DNA from 2 places in the Barrientosiimonas endolithica genome. Region 1 is predicted to be linked to the other one. Evidence: riboswitches for the same ligand, from Rfam matches in the RefSeq annotation. Region 1 holds a riboswitch; the other holds the start of a gene.
What was found. Region 1 has a riboswitch for S-adenosylmethionine ahead of QUE40_RS02610 (MetQ/NlpA family ABC transporter substrate-binding protein). Riboswitches for the same ligand answer to the same signal wherever they lie in the genome.
Positions count from the first base shown of each region.

Region 2: linked by a shared signal. The riboswitch ahead of QUE40_RS13230 (flavin reductase family protein) and the one ahead of QUE40_RS02610 (MetQ/NlpA family ABC transporter substrate-binding protein) in region 1 are both predicted to bind S-adenosylmethionine.

Region 1 is NZ_AP027735.1:517,652-525,074, reverse strand. Features, by position in the region: gene QUE40_RS02630 (complex I subunit 1/NuoH family protein) at 1-570, opposite strand, end outside; gene QUE40_RS02625 (NADH-quinone oxidoreductase subunit C) at 576-1,100, opposite strand; gene QUE40_RS02620 (NADH-quinone oxidoreductase subunit B) at 1,097-1,633, opposite strand; gene QUE40_RS02615 (NADH-quinone oxidoreductase subunit A) at 1,690-2,064, opposite strand; SAM riboswitch class IV at 2,158-2,269, shown strand; gene QUE40_RS02610 (MetQ/NlpA family ABC transporter substrate-binding protein) at 2,288-3,286, shown strand; gene QUE40_RS02605 (methionine ABC transporter ATP-binding protein) at 3,283-4,350, shown strand; gene QUE40_RS02600 (methionine ABC transporter permease) at 4,350-5,015, shown strand; gene QUE40_RS02595 (SDR family oxidoreductase) at 5,085-5,831, opposite strand; gene QUE40_RS02590 (SAM-dependent methyltransferase) at 6,080-6,790, opposite strand; gene QUE40_RS02585 (acyl-CoA dehydrogenase family protein) at 6,936-7,423, opposite strand, start outside.
Region 2 is NZ_AP027735.1:2,603,392-2,610,814, forward strand. Features, by position in the region: gene QUE40_RS13205 (ABC transporter permease family protein) at 28-1,641, shown strand; gene QUE40_RS13210 (hypothetical protein) at 1,707-2,342, shown strand; gene QUE40_RS13215 (sensor histidine kinase) at 2,321-3,421, shown strand; gene QUE40_RS13220 (response regulator) at 3,451-4,050, shown strand; gene sfnG (dimethylsulfone monooxygenase SfnG) at 4,061-5,149, opposite strand; gene QUE40_RS13230 (flavin reductase family protein) at 5,205-5,708, opposite strand; SAM riboswitch class I at 5,724-5,814, opposite strand; gene QUE40_RS13235 (amidohydrolase family protein) at 5,839-7,068, opposite strand; gene QUE40_RS13240 (hypothetical protein) at 7,111-7,233, shown strand; gene QUE40_RS13245 (malate dehydrogenase) at 7,282-7,423, shown strand, end outside.

The DNA.
Region 1 (7,423 bases):
CACCAGGGCCGCCGGTGCCTGCCACAGCAGCCACCACGGCGTCCACGCGTGCGCGATTCCGGTGAGCGAGAGGGTGCCGCCGGCGAGGGCGAACGAGGCGCAGGCCAGGATCAGCGGCAGCTCGTAGCTGACGAGCTGGGCGGCCGAGCGCATCGCGCCGACGAGGGCGTACTTGTTGCCCGAGCCCCAGCCGGCCATCAGCGTGCCGAGGGCGCCGACGCCCGAGACGGCCAGCAGCACCAGCAGGCTCGCGGGCACGTCGGCGCCGACCAGGGTCGGCGAGAACGGCACGACGGCCATCGCGAGGAGGTACGCCACCAGCGCCACCGCGGGCGCGGCCCGGAAGACCCATCGGTCGGCGGCCGCCGGGACGATGTCCTCCTTCTGCGTGAACTTCACGCCGTCGGCGATCAGCTGGGCCCAGCCGTGGAACCCGCCGGCGTGCATCGGGCCGAGGCGGCCCTGCATGTGGGCCATCACCTTGTGCTCGGTCTGGCCGACGAGCAACGGCAGCACCAGGAAGGCCACGAGCACGAGCGCGGCGCGCACGCCGGCCTCGAGCCAGGTCATCTCCATCACCGCGGCCCCCACGAGGTGTCGGGCACGCCGGGCGGCAGGTTCTTGCGGCGGCCGCGGCGGGGCGCGGGCGAATCGCCCGACTCCCCAGGGTCTTTCGCGCCCGGCCACGGCTTGGAGACGCGCGCGGCGAGCACGAAGTCCTTGCGCAGCGGCCGCCCCTCGAAGCCCTCGGGGAGCAGCAGCGGGCGGATGCCGAGCCGGCTGCCGTCGTCGAAGTCGGTGAACTCCAGGCCGAACATCTCGTGCGTCTCGCGCTCGTGCCAGGCGGCGCCGCGCCACAGCGTCGTGAGGCTGCGCAGCGGCTCGGTCTCCGGCACGCGGGTGCGCACCAGGACCGACCGCAGCGCGCCGGGCGTGACGTCGTAGAGGTGGCTCACGACGTCGAGACCGCCCTCGTCACGGTCGGTCTCGTCGACGGCGGTGAGGAAGTCGAAGAACGCGAAGCCCTCGGCGCGCAGCTGCTCGTGGAGGGCGTACCACTCCTGCGGCGGGCAGTCCCGCCGCTCGGCGTCGAGGCTCATGACGGGTCGCCCTGCGGCGGCTCGGTCGGCTCGGCCGGCTGGTCCCGGCGCACGAGCGGGCGGGTGACCGCGCCGGCGAAGCGGCGCCGGTCGGCGTACGACCGGGTGGTCAGGCGCTCCTCGGCGATCTGCTGCTGCAGCACGAGGATGCCGTGCAGCAGCGCCTCGGGGCGGGGCGGGCAACCGGGCACGTAGACGTCGACCGGGATCAGCTGGTCGACGCCCTTGGTGACGCAGTAGGAGTCCCAGTAGGGGCCGCCGGAGTTGGAGCAGGCGCCGAAGGAGATGACGTACTTCGGCTCGGGCATCTGGTCGTAGAGCCGGCGCACGGCCGGCGCCATCTTGTCGGTGACCGTGCCCGAGACGACCATCAGGTCAGCCTGGCGCGGGCCGGGGGCGAACGGGATGACGCCGAGCCGGATGAAGTCGTGCCGCGCCATGCTGCCGGCGATGAACTCGATGGCGCAGCAGGCGAGTCCGAAGTTGAAGACCCACAGCGAGTAGCGCCGCCCCCAGTTGAGGATCAGCCGCATCGGCTTGGGCGCGGCGGCCTGGAGCGGGCCGACGCGCGGGGTGGGCAGGTCGACGGTCACGGGGTCCACCTCAGCAGGCCGCGGCGCGCGGCGTGCGCGAGCCCCACGACCAGCACGCCGATGAAGATGCCCATCTCGACCAGGCTCGCGACCCCGAGGTCGGCGTCACGCAGCACCGTCGCCCACGGGAAGAGGTAGACCGCGTCGACCGCGAAAACGACGTAGAGGAAAGCGAATCCGAGATAGCGCACCTGCGACTGGGACCAGCCCTGACCGACCGGGTCGACGCCGGACTCGTACGTCGTCAGCCGGGCGGGCGTCTGCGACACCGGCGCCAGGAGCCGACGCATCAGCATCGCCGCACCGAACAGCAGCACTCCGGCGAGCGCGACGGCGACGACGACGAGATAGCCGACGAGAGGACCCTTCACGGGACCAGAGCCTAACGATCCGCTGCCGGTCGGTGAGGGAGGTCACCCCCGCTCGTTTTGACCTCTCCTTATGCGATGCATAACGTGGACGGCGGTCGAGAGACCCAGCGACAAGCCCTGGCTGGCTGGGCGGCAACCCTCACGGATGTGGCGGGGTGCTCCAGGTGAGACCCGGTCCGACAGCCCTGTCGGACAAGCACATTCGCGCGCCAGTGATCCTGGCGTGCAGTTTCTCGAGGAGTGCGTCCGACATGTCTTCCCCTCTTCCGGCGCGGACGCGACGGGCCAGATCCCGCCGCTGCCGCCGTACCCCGGGTCGCGCGGGCGGGGTGTGCGCACGGCGATCACCGCCGGCGGCCTCGTCGTCGCGCTGGCGGCCGGGTTCGGCCTGGGCCGCGCGACCGCGGACGACGGCGGCAGCGCCTCGGCCGACGAGCCGCGCGAGGTCACCATCGGCACCACCGAGGCGAGTGCGGAGTGGTGGCCGCCGCTGCAGCGGCTGGCCCGCGAGAACGGCATCGAGATCAAGCTCGTGTCGTTCTCCGACTACACCCAGCCCAACCCCGCGCTGGCGCAGGGGCAGACCGACCTCAACCTGTTCCAGCACCTGCAGTTCCTCGCGAGCTACAACAGCAACGACAACCAGGACCTCACCCCGATCGGGTCGACCCAGGTCGTGCCGCTGCCGCTGTACTCCAAGAAGCACACGGCGCTGAACCAGATCCCGCAGGGCGGCAAGATCGCCATCCCCAACGACCCCACCAACCAGGCGCGGGCGCTGCTCGTGCTGCAGCAGGCGGGGCTGCTGAGGCTCAAGGGCGGCGGCAACGCGCTGTCGACCCCGGCCGACATCGACCGTGCCGCCTCGAAGGTCACGGTGCAGCCGGTCGACGCCGCGCAGACCGTCGCGTCGCTGCCGTCGGTCGACGGCGCGGTCGTCAACAACAACTTCGCGCTCGACGGCAACCTCGACCCCAAGTCGGCGCTGTTCCAGGACGACCCGAAGAGCAAGGCGGCCGAGCCCTACATCAACGTCGTCGTCGCCCGCGCCGAGGACAAGGACGACCCGACTTACCGCAAGATCGCCCAGCTCTACCACTCCCCCGAGGTCGTCGCCGCGGTGAAGCGGCAGTCCAAGGGCACGTCGGTCGTCGTCGACCGCCCCGCCGACCAGCTCGGCAGCATCCTGACCCGGCTCGAGAAGGACGTGGCGGGGTCATGAGCGAGTCGATCATCAGCCTCGACCGGGTCGGCAAGACCTTCTCGCGGGGCGGGTCGCAGGTGACGGCGCTGGACGAGGTGACCCTGGACGTACGCCGGGGTGAGGTGTTCGCCGTCATCGGCTTCTCCGGTGCCGGCAAGAGCACGCTCGTGCGGCTGATCAACGGGCTGGAGCTGCCGACCAGCGGCACGGTCACCGTGCAGGGCCAGCAGCTGAACTCGTTGCGCCCCAAGCAGATCCGCGCGCTGCGCAGCGACATCGGCATGGTGTTCCAGCAGTTCAACCTGCTGCGCTCGCGCACGGTGTACGGCAACGTCGCCTACCCGCTCGAGGTCGCCGGGTGGAAGCCGGAGCAGATCTATCGGCGGATCACCGAGCTGCTGCACTTCGTCGGGCTGACCGAGCGCGCGTGGGCCTACCCGGAGGAGCTGTCCGGCGGGCAGAAGCAGCGCGTGGGCATCGCCCGGGCGCTCGCCACCAACCCGCCGATCCTGCTGGCCGACGAGTCGACCAGCGCGCTCGACCCGGACACCACGCGCGAGGTGCTCGCGCTGCTGCGCCGCGTCAACGAGGAGCTCGGCATCACCATCGTCGTGATCACCCACGAGATGGAGGTCGTGCGCAGCCTGGCCGACCGGGTGGCGGTGCTGGAGTCGGGGCGCCTGGCCGAGCTCGGCCCGGTGCGCGACATCTTCGCGAACCCGACGGCCGGGGCCACCCGGCGCCTCGTCGGCGCCACGCTCGACGCGGTGCCCGACGCCGACGACCTCGCGCAGCTGCGCACGCGGCACCGGGGGCGCATCGTCACCGTCACCGTGGCCGCGGGCCGCAGCCTCGGCGCGGTGCTCGGCCGCGCCAGCGAGCAGGGCGTCGAGCTGGAGATCGTGCACGGCGGCGTGACCTCGATGAAGGAGGAGGCGCTCGCGACGTTCACCCTGAGCCTGCGCGGCGAGCCGGACGCGGTGGAGCGGATGGTCGCCGAGCTGCGCGGCATCGGTGCGGTCGACGAGGCCGGTGACCACGGACGTACGGCGGGCGAACCGCTGCAGGAGGTGTCGGCCTGATGGGGAGCACCGACTGGGCCCAGCTCGGGCCGTTGCTGCAGGAGTCCCTGCTGCAGACGCTGCTGATGGTCGGCGTGACTGTGCTCGTCGGCGGGGCGCTCGGGCTCGCGCTCGGCGTGCTGCTCGTGACCACCCGGCCCGGCGGCATCCTCGCCCACCGCGGGCTGCACACGGTGCTCAACGTGATCGTCAACATCGTGCGCCCGATCCCGTTCATCATCTTCATCACCGCCGTGGGGCCGCTGACCCTGCAGGTGATGGGCACGACCGTCGGCACGCGCGCCGTGCTGTTCCCGCTGGCGCTGGCCGCGACGTTCGGGATCTCGCGCATCGTCGAGCAGAACCTCGTGGCCGTCGACCCCGGCGTGATCGAGGCGGCGCAGGCGATGGGCGCCTCGCCCTGGCGGATCATCCGCACCGTGCTGGTGCCCGAGGCGCTCGGGCCGCTGGTGCTCGGTTACACCTTCGCGCTCGTGGCCGTGGTCGACATGACCGCGATCGCCGGGGCCATCGGTGGCGGCGGACTCGGGCAGTTCGCGATCACGTACGGCTATCAGCGGTTCAACTGGGTCGTCACCGGGGTGGCGGTCGTGGTGATCATCGTGCTGGTGCAGCTCGCGCAGTTCTCCGGCAACGCGTTGTCGCGAAAGGTCATGCGGCGCTAGCGATCTCGGCCGGCGGGTCGGTCAGCCGGCCGACCGGTCGGCCGGCTGATCGGTCAGCCGGCGGGTCGGTCAGCCGGCGGTCCAGCCGCCGTCGATGGCGTACGACGAACCGGTGATCATCGAGGCCTCGTCGCTGGCGAGGTAGGCGATCAGCGCGCCCACCTCGGCCGGCTCGATGAGCCGCTTGATCGCCGACTTGGCGAGCATGACGTCGCCGACGACCTGCTCGCGGCTGATGCCGTTCTCCCGCGCCTGGGCGTCGATCTGCCCCTCGACCAAGGCCGTGCGGACGTACGCCGGGTTGATGCAGTTGCTCGTCACCCCGTGCGGGCCGCCCTCGAGCGCCGTGGCCTTGCTGAGGCCTTCGAGGGCGTGCTTGGCGGTGACGTAGGCCGACTTGTAGGGCGAGGCCACCAGCCCGTGGATCGAGGAGACGTTGACGACGCGGCCCCAGCCGCGGTCGTACATGTGGGGCAGGCACGCGCGCACGAGCAGGAACGGCGCCTCGACCATGAGCCGCTGGATCTGCCGGAACGCCGCGACGTCGAAGTCCTGGATCGGCGCGACGACCTGCATGCCGGCGTTGTTCACGAGGATGTCGAAGTCGAGGCGCAGCCCCGCGAGGCCGTCGGTGTCGAGCAGGTCGATCGGCCACACCTGACCGCCGATCTCGGCCGCGACGGTGCTGGCGCGCTGCTGGTCGCGGTCGGCGACGACGACCGTCGCACCCTGGGCCGCGAGCGCCCGGCTCGCCGCCTCGCCGATGCCGTTGGCGCCGCCGGTGACCAGGGCCTTGCGTCCGGTGTGAGAGCTCATGCGCCTCATCATGCCGGGCCGGCGACGCGCCCGCCGACCGGCCGGCAGCCCTCGCGGTCCAGGCCCGCCCGACCGGCCGCATTTCGTTCACTGGTGCACGAAATATGGCGCGCCTACCCGGAATCCCGCGGCCCGCCTCCGCAGATCGTGCACTGATGCACGAAATGCGGCGCGCCTCCCGGAATCCCGCGGCCCGCCTCCGCAGATCGTTCACTGATGCACGAAATGCGGGCGGCGGGCGAGGTGGATCAGTCCGCCGTGAGGAGGAGGAAGCCGGGGCTGGCCTCCTCGACCGAGAAGCACTCTTCGACCTGCGCGACGACCCGGATCTCGTCACCGCTCGGCACGTCCTGCGTCTCGGTCCACTCGTCGACGAGTACGCCGTCGAGGGTGACCACGTACCGGTGCGTCAGCCGAACGACCCCGTCCGGGAGCGCCTCGGCGGAGAAGAAGCGCTCGTAGCCATCCAGACCGACGCACACACTCTCCGCAAGCGTCTCTGGCCGGGTCTCCCATGACGGCCCGAACGCCCGGCTCAGGAGAACCCTCCCGCCAGGATTCATCGCTTCGCGCAGCGCCGCCCACAGCCTCGGCCGCTCGGCCCAGGGCAGAAAGGCCAGGAAGTTCAGCACCACGGCTCCGTCGAGAGGGGCGGGCGCACGAAGGTCGGGCAACGGCTGCGGGCACACCGTGATGCGCCCGGCGGCCGCCGGCATCGAGGCCAAGCTCTGCCGGAGCAGCGCCCGCTGGGTGCCGTCGCTCTCGATGGCGAGCACCTTCACCTCGGGGTGCTCGAGCAGGAGCCGGTGGGCGATCCGCCCGGATCCCGCCCCCAGGTCGGCGACCCAGGATCCCGGACGCAGGGCGAGCAGGTCGAGCGGGACCGGCTCAGGCGGCGCGGGGCGTACGACGTCGTGAACCGCCATGAACTCGTAGCGGCGAGAGGCAGGTTCGGTCACGCGTCCATCATGTCCTGGCCTCCCTCCGCAGATCGTTCACTGATGCACGAAATGCGGCGTGCCTGCCCGGAATCCCGCGGCCCGCCTCCGCAGATCGTTCACTGGTGCACGAAATGCGGGCGGCGGGCCGGGCGCCCTGCGCGGGTCAGAGGGTGCGGGCGATGAGCTCCTTCATGATCTCGTTGGTGCCGCCGTAGATCTTCTGCACGCGGGCGGCGGCGTAGGCGCGGGCGATGGGGTACTCCAGCATGTAGCCGTAGCCGCCGAAGATCTGCAGGCAGCGGTCGATGATCTGGCACTGCTGGTCGGTGGAGAACCACTTGGCCATCGAGGCCGACTGCGCGTCGAGCTCGCCCTTGAGGTGCAGCTCGATGCAGTGGTCGACGAGGGTGCGCACGGCGCGGGCCTGGGTGGCGCACTCGGCCAGCACGAACCGGGTGTTCTGGAACTTCATCAGCTCGCGGCCGAACGCCTGCCGCTCCTTGGCGTACTCGACCGTGCGGTCGATCGCCAGCTCGGCGCCCTTGGCGGCCGCCACGGCGATGATCAGCCGCTCCTGCGGCAGCTGCTCCATGAGCTGCAGGAACGCCTGGCCCTCCTCGCCGCCGAGGATGTTCTCCTTCGGCACCCGCA
Region 2 (7,423 bases), 1.6 Mb from region 1:
GCGTCGCGCCCGGCCGACCAGCGGCCGGTGGGTCCGGTCACCGCCGAGCTCGGCACCGACGGGCTGATCGGCCCCGACCAGCTGGTCGCGGTCGTCGGCGCCCGCCCCGGTGACGCGGTGCTGCAGGGCCCGGCCTGGAGCTCGGCCAACACCCCCGGCGACTTCGCCGGCCCGACCGAGATCCGCGACTTCACCGGCAGTCCGGCCGCGGCCGAGAGCGACGAGCGCGGCTACGTCCAGCTCGCGCTGGTGGCCTCGATCCTGCTGGTCATCCCGGTGCTCACGCTGACCGGCGCCGCGGCCCGGCTCGGCGCCTCCCGTCGCGCCGACCGCCTCGCACGGCTGCGCCTCGCCGGCGCCTCCGGGCGCACCGTCGCGGGCGTCGCGGTCGTCGAGGCCGGGGCGATCGCGGTGACGGGCGCGCTCGCGGGGGCGATGGCGTACGCCCTGCTCCTGCCTCTCGTCAGCCGCATCCCGGTCGGCGGCTCTGCGTTCACCCCCGGTCAGCTGTGGGTCGGTGTGCTCGGGCTGCTCGCGGTGACCGCGCTCGTCGCGGCCCTCGGCATCGCCAGCGCGCTGGTGCCGGTGCGGCGGATCCTGCGCGACCCGCTCAGCGTCGCCCAGCAGCACGCCCAGTCGATGCCGCTGCTGTGGCGCGTGCTCGCCGCCGGCGCCGCGGCCCTGGCCTTCCACCAGCTCACCCGCAACGGCGACACCTCGTCGGTCGGCGTGCTGATCGCGTTCGCCGCGGTGTTCGGGGTGCTCGCGATCGTCGGCCCGGTCGTGGTGACGCTGCTCGGCCGGATGGTCGTACGCCGGGCGCAGCGCCGCGCCGACAGCGCCCGGCTCATCGCCGGCCGCCGGCTGCTGGACGACCCCCGCGCCGGCTGGCGCAGCGTGTCCGGGCTGGTCATGGCCAGCTTCGTCGCGGGCTTCCTCGCGCTGTTCTCCGTCGGTGGCGGCGGGGTCGTGTGGGGTCAGGAGCGCGAGCTGGAGATCGCCGTGACCGCCGAGCAGGCTCCCGGCGCGCTCGCGAAGGCCCGGTCCGCCCTGGCCGACGCCGACGTCGAGGCCACCCCCGTGCGCGGCGACGACAGCGGCGCGCTGCTCTTCCTCGACGCGGGCGAGCGCGCGTGGAGCACCGTCGTGGTGCCGCTGCCCGCCGACCCCGCCGAGGAGAACCGCGCCCGCGCGGCCGTCGCCCGGGCCTTCCCCGGCGCGCCCACCGCGAGCGGCGGCGACGTGGAGAACCGCGCCGACCAGTTCGCCCGCGACTTCCGCGCCGCGAGCGTGGTGGTGCTGCTGGTGTCGTTCCTCGTCGCCGCGGCCTCGACCGGGATCGTCGCGGCGGCCGCCGTGCTCGACCGCCGGGAGAACTACCGCCGGCTCTGGCAGGCAGGCGTCCCGCTGCCGACGCTGGACCGCGCGCGGGTGCTCGAGAGCACCTCGCCGATGGTCGTGTGCGCCTCGCTCGCGGTCTTCGCCGGGCTGTTCGCCGCGGCACCGATCACCCTCGCCGGCGGGTCGGTCAGCGGCACCGGAGCCCTGCTGCTGGTGCTCACCATCGTGCTCGGCGCGGCCGGCGTGCACCTGGCGATCCGGGCCAGCCGCGGCCTGCTCCGCTCGGCCGCGCAGTCCTGAGAACCGTTCCGCCCCAACCTGATTCGTCCCTCACCACCACCCTGCACAGAGATCGGAGAACTCCCATGCGCACCTCCCGGGTCATCGTCCCGCTCGTCCTGCCCCTCCTCCTCGTCGGCGGCGGCCTCGCCTCCGAGCAGCTCGCCAAGCGCACCCTCGAGGACGATGTCCGCACCGCGGTCACCTCGCTCTATCCCGAGGAGCGGGTGAGCGCGATGAACGTCCGCGGCCGGCCGTACGTCGTGTCGAGCCTGAACGGAGAGGTGTCGACGGCGTACGTCGAGCTGGCGCCGGGTCGCGACGCGCGGCGCCAGCTGCTCGTGCAGGAGCTGCGCCCCGACGAGGGCAAGGTCGGCCGCAGCCGGATGTTCGTGACGCTGCCCTACGCCGACGGCCAGCAGGGCAAGCCGCAGCTGACCCGCAACGACGCCTACACCGACCGCGCGACCGTCGACGGCCGGACGGTGACCTATCGGGCCTCGGTCGACGGGCGCACCCTGACCGTGCGGGGCACCGGCGTCGACCGGCTGCGCACGGCGCTGCCCGAGGGCACCTCGTGGAGCATGGTCGGCACCCCCGCGGCCACCGAGCGCGGCGTGCTCGTCGAGGTCGAGGCCGACGAGGTGCGCCTCCCCGCGCGTAGGCTGCGCGAGCAACCCCGTTCACGAGGAGCGCCCCGATGCCCTGGCTCGCCCTGCTGATCCTCGGGCCGCTGCTGCCCGCGGCGCTGCTGGAGGCCGTGAGCGACCCGCCGCCGCTGCTGCTGGCCGGATCCGTCGCTGCCGCAACGGTTCTCGCGTGGTGCGCCCTGCAGGTGGCGCGGGGCAGGCGGGAGCCGGCACCGGCGTACGGCTGGGCGGGCGTGGCCGCGCTGGTGCTGCTCAGCGCGACCGCGACGAGCCGCGAGCTGTGGCCCATCACGCTGGGCTGGGCGGTCGTCGCCCTCGCCGGTGCGCTCGCGTCGCGGCTGCGCGGCAACGCCGAGCTGGTGGCGCTGTGCGCGCTGGTCGCGGCGGCGGTGCTGACGCCGCTGACGATGCCCGACACCGGGGTGCTGCTCGCACTGTTCCTGGCCACGGCGATGGCGACCGCGGTGGGTGTCGGGCTGCAGGTGCGCTCGGGACGGGAGCAGGCGGTGACCGCGCGGCGGCAGGCCGTCGCCGAGGAGCGCGCCGGCATGGCCCGCGAGCTGCACGACCTCGTCGCGCACGAGGTGACCGGCATCGTCGTGCTCGCGCAGGCCGCGGCGGCCGCGACGCCCGACCCGACCACGGCCGACGTGCTGCGCCGCATCGAGCGGTCGGGGCACGACGCGCTGGCCCAGATCCGCGCGATGGTGCAGACGCTGCGCGCCGACGAGGAGGCCGAGCTGCGCCCGACCGGCGGCGGGGCTGCCGGCCTGCGCGACCTGGTGGCGGAGTTCGCCACGTCGGGCCGGGCCCGGGTGGACGCCCGGATCGACGACCTGGACCTGCCCGCCGCGCACGACGCCGCGCTGCAGCGCCTCGTGTCGGAGGGGCTGACCAACGTGCGCCGGCACGCGGGTGAGGCCACCGTCGTGGAGGTGTCGGTGACGCAGCGCCCCGGGGGTGTCGGTCTGCGGATCGTCAACGACGGCAGCGGAACTCGCGGCATCGGACCCGGCAGCGGTTACGGCCTGGTCGGGGCGCGCGAGCGGCTCGAACGCCTCGGGGGCCGCCTCGACACCCGCCGCGAGCAGGACCGGTGGATCCTGGAGGCAGACCTGCCCCTGGCCGACCCGAAGGACGGTGCGTCGTGATCCGCGTGGTGCTCGCCGACGACCAGGAGATGGTGCGCATGGGGTTCGCGATGATCCTCGAGCGCGCCGACGACATCGAGGTCGTCGCGCAGTGCCGCGACGGGGTCGAGGCGCTGGAGGCGATCCGGCGCGAGCGGCCCGACGTGGCGCTGCTCGACATCCGCATGCCCAGGCTCGACGGCCTCGCGGTCAACCGGCAGGTCGCCGGCCAGACCCGGGTCGTCATCGTCACGACGTTCGACCACGACGACTACGTCGACACCGCCCTGGCCGACGGCGCGGTCGGCTTCCTGCTGAAGGACTCCGGACCCGACCTGCTGGTCTCGGCGATCCGCGCGGCGGCCAGCGGGGACGCGCTGATCAGCCCCGAGCTGACCGTGCGTCTGCTGCAGCGCACCCGCGCCGCCGGCTCGGCCGCGCCGGCCGTGCCCGGCGTCGCCGACCTGTCCGAGCGGGAGCTGGACGTCGCGCGCCTGGTGGCGCGCGGACGTACCAACTCCGAGGTGGCGGCCGAGCTGTTCATCTCGCTCGGCACGGTCAAGACCCACCTCGGCAGCATCCAGACCAAGCTGGGCGTGCGGAACCGGGTCGAGATCGCCGCCCGGATGTGGGAGTCGGGCCAGGTCTGAGCCGGCCTGGTCAGGCGGCGCCGCGCTCGGCGTCGGCCTCGCCCTCGAGCTCACGCACCAGCGGGATGACCTCCTTGCCGAAGCGCTCGACCTCCTCCTGCACGTGCAGGAAGCCGACGAGCAGCAGGTCGACGCCGACCTTCTTGTACTCGACGATGCGGCGGGCGACCTGCTCGGGCGTGCCGACGAGGCCGGTCTTGAAGCCGTCGTTGTACTGCACCAGGTCCTTGAAGTCGGAGCCGGCCCACATGCCCTTGCCGTCCGAGCTGGCCTTGCCGGCCTGCTTCACGGCCTCGCCGAACGCCTTGACCTTGTCCTCGTCGGCGTTGTCGATGATGTCCTGCACCACCTGGCGGGCCTCGTCCTCGGTGTCGCGCACGACGGCGAACCCGTTGAGCCCGAAGCCCGGTCGGCGGTCATGCTCCTGGCCGTAGCCGGAGACCTCCTCGACCTGGTCACGCACGTCCTCGACGGTGTTGCCGTTCATGAAGTACCAGTCCGACAGGCGGCCGGCCATCTTGCGCGCGCTGGTGGAGTTGCCGCCCTGGAAGACCTCCGGCGGCGTGCTCGGCTGCGGGCGGAAGGTGAGGTCGCGGGTGCGGTAGAAGTCGCCGCGGAAGGTGAAGTCGTCGGTGCTCCAGGCGCCCTTGAGCACCTCGATGAACTCCTCGGAGCGGCGGTAGCGCTCCTCGTGGTCCAGCCACGGCTCACCGAGGTTGGTGAACTCCTGCTTGAACCAGCCCGACACGACGTTGAGCGCGAACCGGTCGTTGCTCCACTCCTGCGCGGTCGCCGCGAGCTTGGCGAGCACCGCCGGCTGCCAGAAGCCCGGGTGGACGGCCGCGATGACCTTCAGCTTCTCGGTGTTGGCGAGCAGCAGCTGCGAGAACGAGGTCGACTCGTGCTGGGCGTCGGCGCCGTAGGACGCGAGGTAGCGCACCTGCGTCAGGGCGTACTCGAAGCCGTTCTGCTCGGCCACGCGCGCCGTGTCGATGTTGTACGCCGGTGAGTGGTTCGTGCGCTGCGGCAGCGTGCTCACGACGAGACCACCGGACACGTTGGGCACCCAGTAGGCGAACTTCAGAGGGTCGACAGACATGCGTGAAACTCCTTGTGGGGTTTGGGTTCTCGAGGTCCGGTGCGCTGCGCGCGACTCAGTCGAGCGCGCGGTAGACCGCGTCGTGGTGCACCAGCGGACGCACGCCCTCGGCGCGCTCGAGGTCGGTGACCTCCGCGGTCACGACGAGGCTGTCGCCGGCCTCCAGCACCCCGACCACGGCGGCCGACAGGCGCAGCACCGGGTCGGTGAGCGCGGGCAGCTCGTCGGCGTGCCAGCGCCAGGTGCCGTCGTAGGCGAACCGCTGGCTGCGGTCGGCGGAGAAGCGGCGGGCGAGGTCGGCCTGCCCGTCGGCGAGCAGGTGCAGGGCCACCCGACCGGACTGCTCGATCGTCGACCGGCTCGAGCTGGTGAGGTTGAGGTTGAACGACACCAGCGGCGGGTCCACCGACACCGACACCACGGAGATCGCGGTGAAGCCGACCGGCTGACCAGCGTGCGAGCTGGTGATGACCCAGGCGCTGCTGGCCGCCTGCCGGAAGGCCGGGCGCAGGTCGATCGGGGCGTCTCGTCGGGGCAGCACGGTGAGGGGTTGTGACATCGCGGAGCGTCCTCTCGGCCATCGGTCCTGGCGTTAGCACCTTCCTCGGGCGAGGCGGTTGCTGCGGCGTCGACGAGCCAGGTCTCTCAGCAGCTCTGGATGGGATAACGAGACGTTATTGAGAGGTCCGTCAGTCGGGCAAGCCCTGTCCAGCACCTGGGACCAGGGCCAGCCCGTCGGCCACCACGCGTCCGGCGTGGATCACCGTGCGGTCGGTGCCGCGGTCCATCACCGCCGAGGTCACGGTCTCGCCGTCGACCAGCAGCAGCTCGGCCGGGTCGCCCACCTCGAGACCGGGCCGGTCGGCGACGCCGCCGAGCCGCGGCGCGGTCGCGTCGAGCACCGCCGCGCCGCCCACGGTCGCGATCGCGACGCAATGCTCGATGAGCTCGTCGGCCCGGAAGCCGTGGGTGAACGCCAGCTGCCAGGTGCGCTCGAGCATGTCCGCGTTGCCGTAGGGCGACCAGTAGTCGCGCTGCCCGTCCTCCCCCAGCCCCACGCGTACGCCCGCCTCGGCGAGCGCCGTCAGCGGCAGTCCCTGCTGCCTGGCCGGGGCGACGGTGGCCATCGCGATGTCGAGCTCGGCGAACGTCTCGACCAGCCGCCGGGTGGTGGCCTCGTCGACCGAGCCGAGGTCGTACGCGTGGGACATCGTGACCTGCCCCTGCATGCCGAGCGCGCGCACCCGCTCGATCACCAGGTCGGTGCTGAACACCCCGAGGTGCCCGGGCTCGTGCAGGTGAATGTCGATCGGGACCTGGTACCGCTCGGCCAGGTCGAAGACCACGTCGAGGTGGCCCTTGGGGTCGCGGTCGAGCGTGCACGGGTCGATGCCGCCCATCACGTCGGCGCCCTGGCGCAGCGCCTCCTCGAGCAGCGGCACCGTCCCCTCCTCGCGCAGCAGCCCCGCCTGCGGGAAGGCGATGACCGCGACGTCGCAGCGGTCCGCGTGGGCCTCCTTGGCCCGGCGCACCGCGTCGAACCGCTCGAGCCCGGCGTCGACGTCGATCTGGGCGTAGGAGCGAACCCGCGTCGCGCCGCGGGCGATCATCCGGCCGAGGGTCAGCTCGGCCCGCTCGGCGACCGGAAGCTCTGCCGAGCGCCAGTTGGCGCGGTCGTTCATCACCATCGGCCAGATGCCCGGCGAGCCGGTGTGCTCGCGGAACGGCAGCCCGATGCGGGTGGAGTCCAGGTGCACGTGCACGTCGGAGAACGACGGCAGCAGCAGCCGGCCGCGTCCCGGCACCACCTGTGGCTCGACCCCCTCGGGCAGCGCGGCCACGATCCGGCCGTCGAGGACGGCGACGTCGGTCGCGCTCCGGCCCCACGGGCGTACGTCGGTGATGAGCAGGGCGGTCATGCGGGCTCCTCGTCGGTGGGCTCGGTGCGGGGTCCGGGGGTGGTGGGCCAGACGGTAGCCGCCGAGGTAAGCCTCGACGCCCGCGTGGTGATCGTCGCGCTGATGACGCTGACGGGGTCGTTCGTGCTCGCGGCACTCCTGGCCCAGAGCGTGATCCACCTGTGAGGTAGCGTCCGAAGCATCCGTAACCGCCTCGCCCGAAGGGGAGACCCCGTGAGCACCACGCCCGTCAAGGTGGCCGTCACCGGCGCCGCCGGCAACATCGGCTACAGCCTGCTGTTCCGCATCGCGAGCGGTGCGATCTTCGGCCCGGACCGCCCCGTGGAGCTGCGGCTGCTCGAGGTCACCCCGGCGC